Regions from separate parts of the Bacillus haynesii genome, predicted to be linked through region 1. Evidence: predicted binding sites of a transcription regulator. Region 1 holds the regulator's gene; the other holds the start of a gene.

Region 1 (4,564 bases):
CGTGCCCATTTTCGCCCATGTCGCCATGAATACTTTCGTCGTCTTGCTGCAGACATTCCGGGAGCCTATTGAAAAATATTTGGAACACGTCGAGAAAATGCAAATGATTATTGGAGGATTTCTATGATGAGAAGCCCTAAATTCTGGGGAGTGATTTATTTTTTAACGGGTGTGCTGTTTACGTATCTGGCGGCAACCTCGCCCGGAAACATGTGGTCTTTTTATACGATCCTGCTGATGCTTTTCGCAGCCTATAATATCAGCATTTCCTTTAAAATGTTCGCCATGGCCGGCAGGATGAAGCGAAAAGATCAATAGCCTTTTATGTGAAGGAAAAGAGCCATTCTGAAAAAAGAATGGCTCTTATTTTGTATGGTCGTTCAAAAACGCTTGATTTTCCTCTTGAATCATTGTTTTTTGCGCTTGCCTGTAGGATATTCTTGAAATCACGATACTGATTTCATAAAGAATGAGCAATGGCACTGAGACCATTAAATGCGACAAAAGCTCAGGCGGTGTAATGAGCGCCGCGATGACGAACAACACAAAATATGCGTATTTTCTGATTTTCGCCAAAAACATCGGCGTCACGAGCCCGAGCCTTGTAATAAACATGATGACCACAGGCATCTGAAACAATAAGCCAAAAGGAAGCGTCAACTGAAGCAGAAACTGAAAATATTCGTGAATTCCGATGACCTGGTTAACATTCAGATCATCTGAGACTCTCGTCATAAAGTCCACGACAAACGGAAATAAAATAAAGTAAGAAAAGGCAATGCCGCCTAAAAAAAGAATGATCGATACCGGAATATAGCTAAGCGTCACTTTTCGTTCTTTTTCATACAGCCCCGGGCTAATGAAAGCCCACAGCTGGTATAAAACAAGCGGCGAAGTCAAGACGGCACCGATGATGAACGCAAACTGCACGTACACAAATAAAGGATCGGTCAGCTTAAACGCGTTAAGCGTCAGCAGCTTCGCTTCATCCGTCTGCTGCAGATAGATAATCAGCGGCTTTGCCAAAAAAAAGCCTGCCGCAACAAATAAAACAAAAAAGAAAAAAGTGATCACAAGCCGTCTGCGTAGTTCTGTGATATGTTCTATCAGCGACATTTCTTTTCCCTTCATAAATGTCATCCTATCCTACTGATCTTCTTTCTTTTTATCGGAATCGTCGTCAGCCAAACCTTTTGTCGCATTTTTAAACTCCCGCAGCGTGTTTCCAGCCGCTCTTCCCAGCTCGGGAAGTTTCTTCGGGCCGAATATCAATAGCGCCACCACGACGATTAAAATAAAGCTTCCAGGACCGATTGGCATAAAGCCTGCCCCCTTTCCTTTATTTTTCGTTTTCCGTTTTACTTTTCCTGCATTGAATAATGTTTCAGAAAATACACCAGCGACTGAAGTTCAACCGCCAAATCTATATGATGAATGCGAATGTGTTCCGGCACATTCAAGCGGGCCGGCGTAAAATTAAGAATGCCTTTAATGCCAAGCGCCACCAGCCTGTCTGTAATCGACTGTGCAGCTTGAGCTGGAACCGTCAAAATGGCGACCGGGATATCATCATCCGTCATATGCTCTTCAAGCTTATTCAGATCATAGACGGGAACGCCGCCGACCTCGGTTCCGATTTTTTCTTCATTGATGTCAAACGCCATGGCGATCTTTGTATTATTGTTTTTGATAAAATTGTAATGGAGAAAGGCTGTCCCCAAATTCCCCACGCCAATGAGCGTTACGTTCGTCGTTTCATCCTGATCAAGCGTCTTTCTGAAAAAGGACAGCAAATAATTGACATTGTAGCCGTATCCTTTTTTTCCGAGCGCGCCGAAGTACGAGAAATCCCTGCGGATGGTCGCGGAATCGACTTTGACGGCATCGCTCAACTCAGCGGAAGATACACGCTGTTTTCCGGATGCATGAAGGTTTTTTAAAAAACGATAGTATAATGGCAGCCGTTTCGCTGTCGCTTGCGGAATTTTTGAATGATCCATGTTCATAAACTAATCCTCCATGTCTACATCAGCTTTTTCCCTTTTATAGTCACCGTTTTTCCCGCCTGTCTTTTCGAGAAGAAAGGTCGGTCCTATCACCATTCCCTTATCCGCCGCTTTGCACATGTCATATACGGTCAGCGCACATACGGAGGCGGAAGTTAACGCTTCCATTTCCACACCTGTGCTCCCTTTGGTCTTGACTTTAGATTGAATATGCAGGATGCTCTTCTGTTCTTTCTCCTCCCAACGAAAGGTGATGTCGACTCCTTTCAGAGCGATTGGGTGGCACATCGGGATGATGGCGGATGTCTGTTTTGCGGCCATGATTCCGGCCACTTGCGCCACCGCCAATACATCGCCTTTTCCGATTTCCCGGTTTTTGATTTTTTCATGTACTTTTCGATTCATTGACACGCTTGAAACAGCCGCAGCTGTGCGCACTGAAGCTTCCTTTTCGCTTATATCAACCATCTTGGCTCTGCCTTGTTCATTAAAATGTGTAAACTCATTCATGTTCTTAACTCTCCTTATAACGATCATACACTATTTTTTTCGTTCTGTCTTTTTCTTCGGCTAAAATCTTCCAGACTTCACTTAATTGTTTGCTGACTGCGCGGTGATAAGCTACACTTAAAATAGCAGACAAGAGGTGAAAGATCATGATGATTTTACAAGTGAACCAGCTTTCAAAATCGTTTGGAGCCGATACGATTTTAACGAATATAAAACTCGAAGTCAGATCTCGGGACCGGATTGCGATCGTCGGACGCAACGGCGCCGGAAAATCGACTCTCCTAAAGATTATCGCAGGAAAGCTTTCATATGAAAAGGGGGACATTATCAAACCGAAGGATTTGACGATGGGCTACCTTGACCAGCATTCCGGCCTCGATTCCAAGCTGACGCTTAAAGAGGAATTGCTGTCGGTATTTGATTTTCTAAAAAAAATGGAAAAAGAAATGCGCGCGATCGAGGAAAAGATGGCGCAAGCCGGACCGGACAAGCTTGAATCATTGATGAAGACGTATGACAGGCTTCAGCAGGAGTTCAAGGACAAAGGCGGCTACCAATATGAAGCAGAAGTCAGATCCGTTATGCACGGGCTCGGCTTTGCGGGATTTGATGACTCCGTCCGCGTTCAGGACTTAAGCGGAGGTCAAAAAACAAGGCTTGCCCTCGGAAAAATGCTTTTGACAAAACCGGACCTCCTCATCTTGGACGAACCGACAAACCACTTGGATATCGATACCCTGACATGGCTTGAACAATATTTACAAAACTACAGCGGAGCGATTTTAATCGTTTCCCATGACAGGTACTTTCTTGACAAAGTGGTTACCCAAGTTTACGAGATTACCCGGGCACAAAGCAAAAAATATATCGGGAACTACAGCTCTTATCTCCAATTAAAAGCCGAGCAGCTGGAAAGGGAAACAAAGCTTTACGAAAAGCAGCAGGACGAAATCGCCAAACTGCAGGAGTTCGTCGACCGGAACCTGGCAAGAGCTTCGACGACGAAACGGGCGCAGAGCAGACGAAAGCAGCTTGAACGGATGGAGATCATGGACAAACCGCTTGGAGATGAAAAATCGGCGTCATTCCGCTTTGAAATTACTAGGCAAAGCGGAAACGATGTACTGCGAGTGGAAGACCTGACGGTAAGCTATCAGGAGCAGCCCCCGCTTCTCCGTTCATTGGATTTTCGCATTACCCGCGGGGAAAGCGTTGCGCTAGTCGGGCCGAACGGAATCGGCAAGTCAACCCTTTTGAAAGCATTGATTCAAAAGCTAAAGCCGGTGTCGGGAACAATCGCGACGGGCTCCCATGTCTCAATCGGATACTATGATCAGGAGCAGGCTGAATTGACGTCGTCAAAACGCGTGCTTGACGAGCTTTGGGACGAATATCCGGAGATGAATGAAAAGGATATCCGGACCTGCCTCGGCAACTTCTTGTTCTCGGGAGAAGATGTATTAAAACCTGTACACGCGTTAAGCGGAGGCGAAAAAGCCAGGCTTGCCCTCGCAAAGCTGATGCTGCAAAAAGCGAACTTCCTTATCCTTGATGAGCCGACAAACCATCTCGACCTGGACAGTAAGGAAGTCTTGGAGAACGCTTTAATCGATTACCCGGGAACGATATTATTTGTGTCCCATGACCGCTATTTTATCAACCGGATCGCGACAAAAGTACTGGAGCTTTCCCGCGATAAAGCAGAAGAATATTTAGGCGACTACGATTATTACACAGAAAAAAAAGCGGAGCAGCTTGAACTGAAAGAACTAGAAAAACAGACGGAAGAGCGCCAGAAAAACGCTTCCGAAAAACCGGGCACAAAAAAGAGCTATGAAGAAGAAAAAGAGCTGAAAAGAAAAGAACGCCAGCGACAGCGCAGGATTGAAGAAATCGAAACTAGAATTACGGCCATTGAAGAACAGATCGAAAAGAATGAAGAGCTCCTGTGTGAACCCGACGTCTTCCAAGACCACGAGAAGGTCCAGGAAATCCATTCTGAAAATGAACGGCTGAATGAGGAGCTCGAACAACTGTTATCCGAATGG
Region 2 (4,564 bases), 1.4 Mb from region 1:
TCCCCCTTTTGAATCGAAAAATCGATCCCTTTCAATACAGGCGTTTTTTGTCCGGGATATGTGAAGCGAAGCCCTCTGACTTCAATCATGAGCTGCATCCTCCTTGGCCGAAAGCCCCTGTCCGATCAATTCGATAAGCAAATCCATCGTTTCTTCGTAGCGGTCTTCCCCAATGTTTGTTTTTTGAAAGGATAAAAGAACAACGGCGCGAATCACGCTGATGATCGTCTCCGGTTTTTTTCTGACAAGCCAGCCTTTTTCCTGACCCATTTCAATTAAAGGCTTGAAAAAATCTTCGTCGCTGGCGAAATGCGCCTGCAGCTTTTCTTCGGGGAGTTTGCGGAAGAGCGTCTCCATTAAGTTTTCATCATAAACTTGGCGAATGTACGGGTTATGTTCCATCACCGCCAGTGCTTCACGCAAAAACTGTCCAAATGTTTTCCCGCTTTCAGAAAATGAGGCTTCAAGCTGAGAGCGGATCTTTTGTTCTTCCTGCTGCAAAATCTCAAAATAAAGCTCCTCTTTCGAATCGAAAAATGTATAAAATGAGCCTTGGGCAATCCCTGCCGAGGCTGTTAATTCACCGACGCTCGTTTTCTTCAATCCAAGCTGCGCAAAAAGCTTTCTTCCGCTTTGCACTAATGCTGAACGGATTGCTTCCTTTTCTTTTTCGGTAAATTTCGGCATAGACATCTCTCCTCCATTCATAAATATATGAATAATTTTATTTTATATTCATATAATGAGCTACGACTTCCCTGTTGTCAATGTATTTTGGTTCAAATTTACCACAATATTTTCATTTGCCCGTCAAATTTAAAGCAAAAAAAAGCACCACTTATAGTTTAAACTATAAGTAGCGCTTCATTTTCCATTAATAAGCCAGGCTGAACAGACCTTTAATATGGCTCAGGTAGCGGACGTTGCTCGCTTCTTTCATCAATGAAGCAGGCAGGCCTTTAAGAGATGTGCTGTTCGCGCCGATTACGGCAACTGCGTCTTTGCGGCCAAGGCTTGCAAGCGTACCTGAGTTGACAGGGCTGAACGTTTCCATTGATTTGTTTTCTAAGTATGCATACAGGTTGTAGCCGATCAGCTCGCCCATTTGCCATGCGATTTGAGCTGTCGGAGGGTACGGACGGCCATCCGGACCGAAGACAACGGCGCTGTCTCCTGCAACAAATACGTCTTCATGTGATGTAGATTGAAGGAAGTCACTTACAGTTGCGCGTCCGCGGTTGACTTCAAGACCTGATTCGCCGATAAGCGGATTGCCTTGAACACCGCCGGTCCAGACAAATGTATTTGTGACGATTTTTTGCCCGTCTTTTAAATCAACAACGTTTCCTTCTACATTTGTGACAGGCAGTCCTGTCAAGAATTCAACGCCGCGTTTTTCAAGGCTCTTTGTCGCACGTTCGATCAGCTCATCTGGAAGAACCGGCAGGATTTTCGGACCGGCTTCAACAAGCTTCAGCTTGATTTCTTTCGGATCGACACCGTAGCTTCTCGCAAGGTTCGGCATGATATCGGCAAGTTCACCGACAAGCTCGACGCCTGTGAGTCCGCCGCCGCCGATTAAGATTGTAGCATCAGCTTCGTTTTTCGTTTTAGCATATTCGCGCACGCGCTCTTCAACATGCTTGAAGATTTTGTTTGCATCGTTTGCTGATTTAAGCACCATGCTGTTTTCTGCAAGTCCCGGAATGCCGAAGTAAGCAGTAACAGAACCAAGACCGACGACAAGCGCGTCATACGTTAGGGTAGAGCCGTCAGAAAGAGCGACTTCTTTTTTATCAACTGAGAAAGAGTTGACTTTGGCGATTTTAAGATCGATGTCTTTTCCTTTGAAAAGCTTTGCAAGCGGCATCGCAACTGCCTGTTCTGACACGTTGCCCGCAGCAAGGCGATGCAATTCTGTGATGATTTGGTGTGTCGGGTATTGGTTAACCACTGTGACTTTTGCTTCTTCTTTTGTGTAGTGTTTGCGAACTGTTAAAGCAGACAGTAATCCGCCGTAACCAGCGCCTAAAATGACGATATGTTTTGACATCGTGAATCCTCCGTCCTTATTCTGAATGTATAGTGATTATTTTTGTTTTTCGCGTTCTGACATGATTTGCAGGTAGCTTTGAACAAAGCGGAACAGCTTTTGGGCCTGCGGATCTTTAAGCATTTTCAGCAAACCGAAAAGTCCGATGACTTCATTGCTTTCGTCAGCGCGGTCTTTTGCTTCAATGGCGGTAGCCGCGATTTCTTTTGCCGTATCTTTGACAGGCTCAAGAATTTCTGTAATGGCACCGACCGTATCATTTTTTAATACTTCATCAGTTGCAACAGATTGTGCGAAATCGTAAGACTTTGTCAAAATGTTGACCAGTTCTGTCAGCTTTGGAAGCTGGTCGACTAAAGTAGTCAAAGACTCCTGTACTTCAGGTTTTAGCAGTTGATCGATAAGATCGCGTTGGCTTTGGCTTACAGATTCGTTTGTTTGATCAGCTGTTTGATCGATTGTTTCCGGCATAACCAATTCTCCTTTTCAATAAGCGATGTGCTGTTTTTTGAAGGAAGCCCTTTTTCTATAGTTTGTGAATTTATGCACAAACTAGTCCGCAAAAAGGTTCTCCCCTTTTGTGTTTGTTTTGCTGTTTTCAGTCTGGAATTCCCGAAAACCCGCAATCTCAAAACACGCTGTATTTTTTACTACTAAATGATAACACTTTTTGAACAAAAAATGAACGTGATTGTTTCGGAAATGAAATAAAATCATAGAAAACTTTATATATAGGGCTTCTTTCATCCCTTTCATTTCCTATATTGTGTCTTTTTTTACGAAACGCCCCGTTCACACGTCATGATAGAGTCGTGCGAACATTTCATAGAATCGCATTTAGTTTACATAATAAAGTTATCGTTACCTCTGGTTAATCTTCATCTTTGACATCCGGATCTTCGGGGATGGGTTCGTTCAGAACGGATTCCGCCCACGCTTTATACTTTTCCATCTGTTCCATATGCGTATTGAATTGCTCTTTGTTAATTAAATGCTGCTGTCCGTCAAAGACGGTGCGGATTTTCTTTTCTCTGACAAGCTGTTCAACATATGCTTCTGAAAGCGTTAAATATTCTGCGGTTTCCTTTATCGTCAAGTACATGTTTTGCTTCCTCTCGTTTTGATTTAGGCGAACGTTGCGTTTTTAGGATCATACGATAAGATATATCAGTTTAGATGATGGAGGCCTATTCTATGTATTCAAAATGGAACTCTGAAACGTTTTATCCGCCTTCAGCCCCGCAAATGCATACCGGTCAATCTTCGCAGCAGATGAATCAAAGGCTGAAAAATCTCGAAGATCAAATGGAATTGCTGATCAAGCTCATGGAAAGCAACAATCAGCTGCTGCGTTCGATTGAAGAGCAGCAGAATCGCGTCTGCACGGCCGGCGGCGGTTCGGTCATCGTCAGAATGTGAGTTTTGATCAATCGAACTTCATCAAAATAAAAAGAGGAAGGACGCGTCCTTCTTCTTTGTTTGAAAGTCTTATCCAGTATACTACAGATTTTTTCGCGCTGAAAGGCCGGCAATTTCATCGTATGTTTCACGGTTTTCTAATGTTGACAAATCGCCTGCCGGTTCGTTCAAATAGGCAGCTCTGATCAACCGTCTCATCACTTTTGCATTTCTCGTCTTCGGCAAACCGCTGACAAAGTAAACCGCTTTTGGCTTGATTGCTTTACCGATCGCATCAGATGCAAGGTTCAGCAAATCATCTTTTAGTTCTTCTGACGGCTTTTCCGACTGTCTGAGGACGATGAAGCAGACGGCTGCCTGACCTTTGAGCTTATCCGGAACGCCGATGACGCCTGCTTCTGCCACCGCTGGATGGCCGACCAGTACGGACTCTATTTCGGCGGGGCCGATTCTTTTCCCGGCAGCATTGATCACATCATCAGAACGTCCGCTGATCGTCCAGTAGCCGTTTTCATCCCGTTTTGCCCAATCGCCGTGCACCCAGACGTCAGTCCAGCGGCTCCAATATGCTTTTTCGTATCTGGACGGCTCCTTCCAAAAACCGTTCGTCATGCCGACCCACGGCTTTGTCAGGACAAGCTCCCCGACTTCATTGACGACTTCCTCCCCTTTTTCGTTGAAGACATTGGCCGCCATGCCGGGAAGAGGCGAATTAAATGTCATCGGCGTGATCGGCCGCAGGAGCACATTGCCCAAAATACCGCCTGAGATCTCCGTTCCTCCTGAATAATTAAATATAGGAATCCGTTCTTTTCCAGCATGGCGGAACAGCCACATCCACGGTTCATAATTCCATGGTTCGCCCGTTGAGCCGATTGCCTTCAGACTGCTCAGGTCGTATTGATAGAGAAAATCTTCGCCGTGCTGCATCAGTGAGCGAATGAGCGTCGGAGAGACGCCGAGATGTGTCACCCGATGTCTGCTGACAAGCTCCCACAGCCGATCCGGGGCCGGGAAGTCCGGTGCTCCGTCATACAGCAAAACAGCCGCTCCGTTTATGAGGCCCCCGAATATTAAAAACGGCCCCATCAT

Evidence for each region. The regulator Rex, encoded in region 1, represses fermentation and respiration genes when NADH is low (regulators of the CRP and FNR family bind a similar motif). The targets are predictions, from matches to a motif close to TTGTGAAATATTTCACAA.
Region 2: a site for Rex is predicted at 2,587-2,604, ahead of H2R00_RS04860 (helical membrane plugin domain-containing protein). Genes of this name have one in related genera too.

Annotation. Positions count from the first base shown of each region.
Region 1 is NZ_CP059494.1:2,409,646-2,414,209, forward strand. Features, by position in the region: gene H2R00_RS11905 (CPBP family intramembrane glutamic endopeptidase) at 1-127, shown strand, start outside; gene H2R00_RS11910 (YdiK family protein) at 127-318, shown strand; gene tatC (twin-arginine translocase subunit TatC) at 364-1,140, opposite strand; gene H2R00_RS11920 (twin-arginine translocase TatA/TatE family subunit) at 1,147-1,320, opposite strand; gene H2R00_RS11925 (redox-sensing transcriptional repressor Rex) at 1,359-2,006, opposite strand; gene moaC (cyclic pyranopterin monophosphate synthase MoaC) at 2,010-2,516, opposite strand; gene H2R00_RS11935 (ABC-F family ATP-binding cassette domain-containing protein) at 2,663-4,564, shown strand, end outside.
Region 2 is NZ_CP059494.1:997,347-1,001,910, reverse strand. Features, by position in the region: gene H2R00_RS04875 (ABC transporter ATP-binding protein) at 1-89, opposite strand, end outside; gene H2R00_RS04870 (TetR/AcrR family transcriptional regulator) at 82-687, opposite strand; gene H2R00_RS04865 (NAD(P)/FAD-dependent oxidoreductase) at 875-2,053, opposite strand; gene H2R00_RS04860 (helical membrane plugin domain-containing protein) at 2,090-2,524, opposite strand; gene H2R00_RS04855 (excisionase family DNA-binding protein) at 2,925-3,155, opposite strand; gene H2R00_RS04850 (hypothetical protein) at 3,248-3,472, shown strand; gene H2R00_RS04845 (AMP-binding protein) at 3,554-4,564, opposite strand, start outside.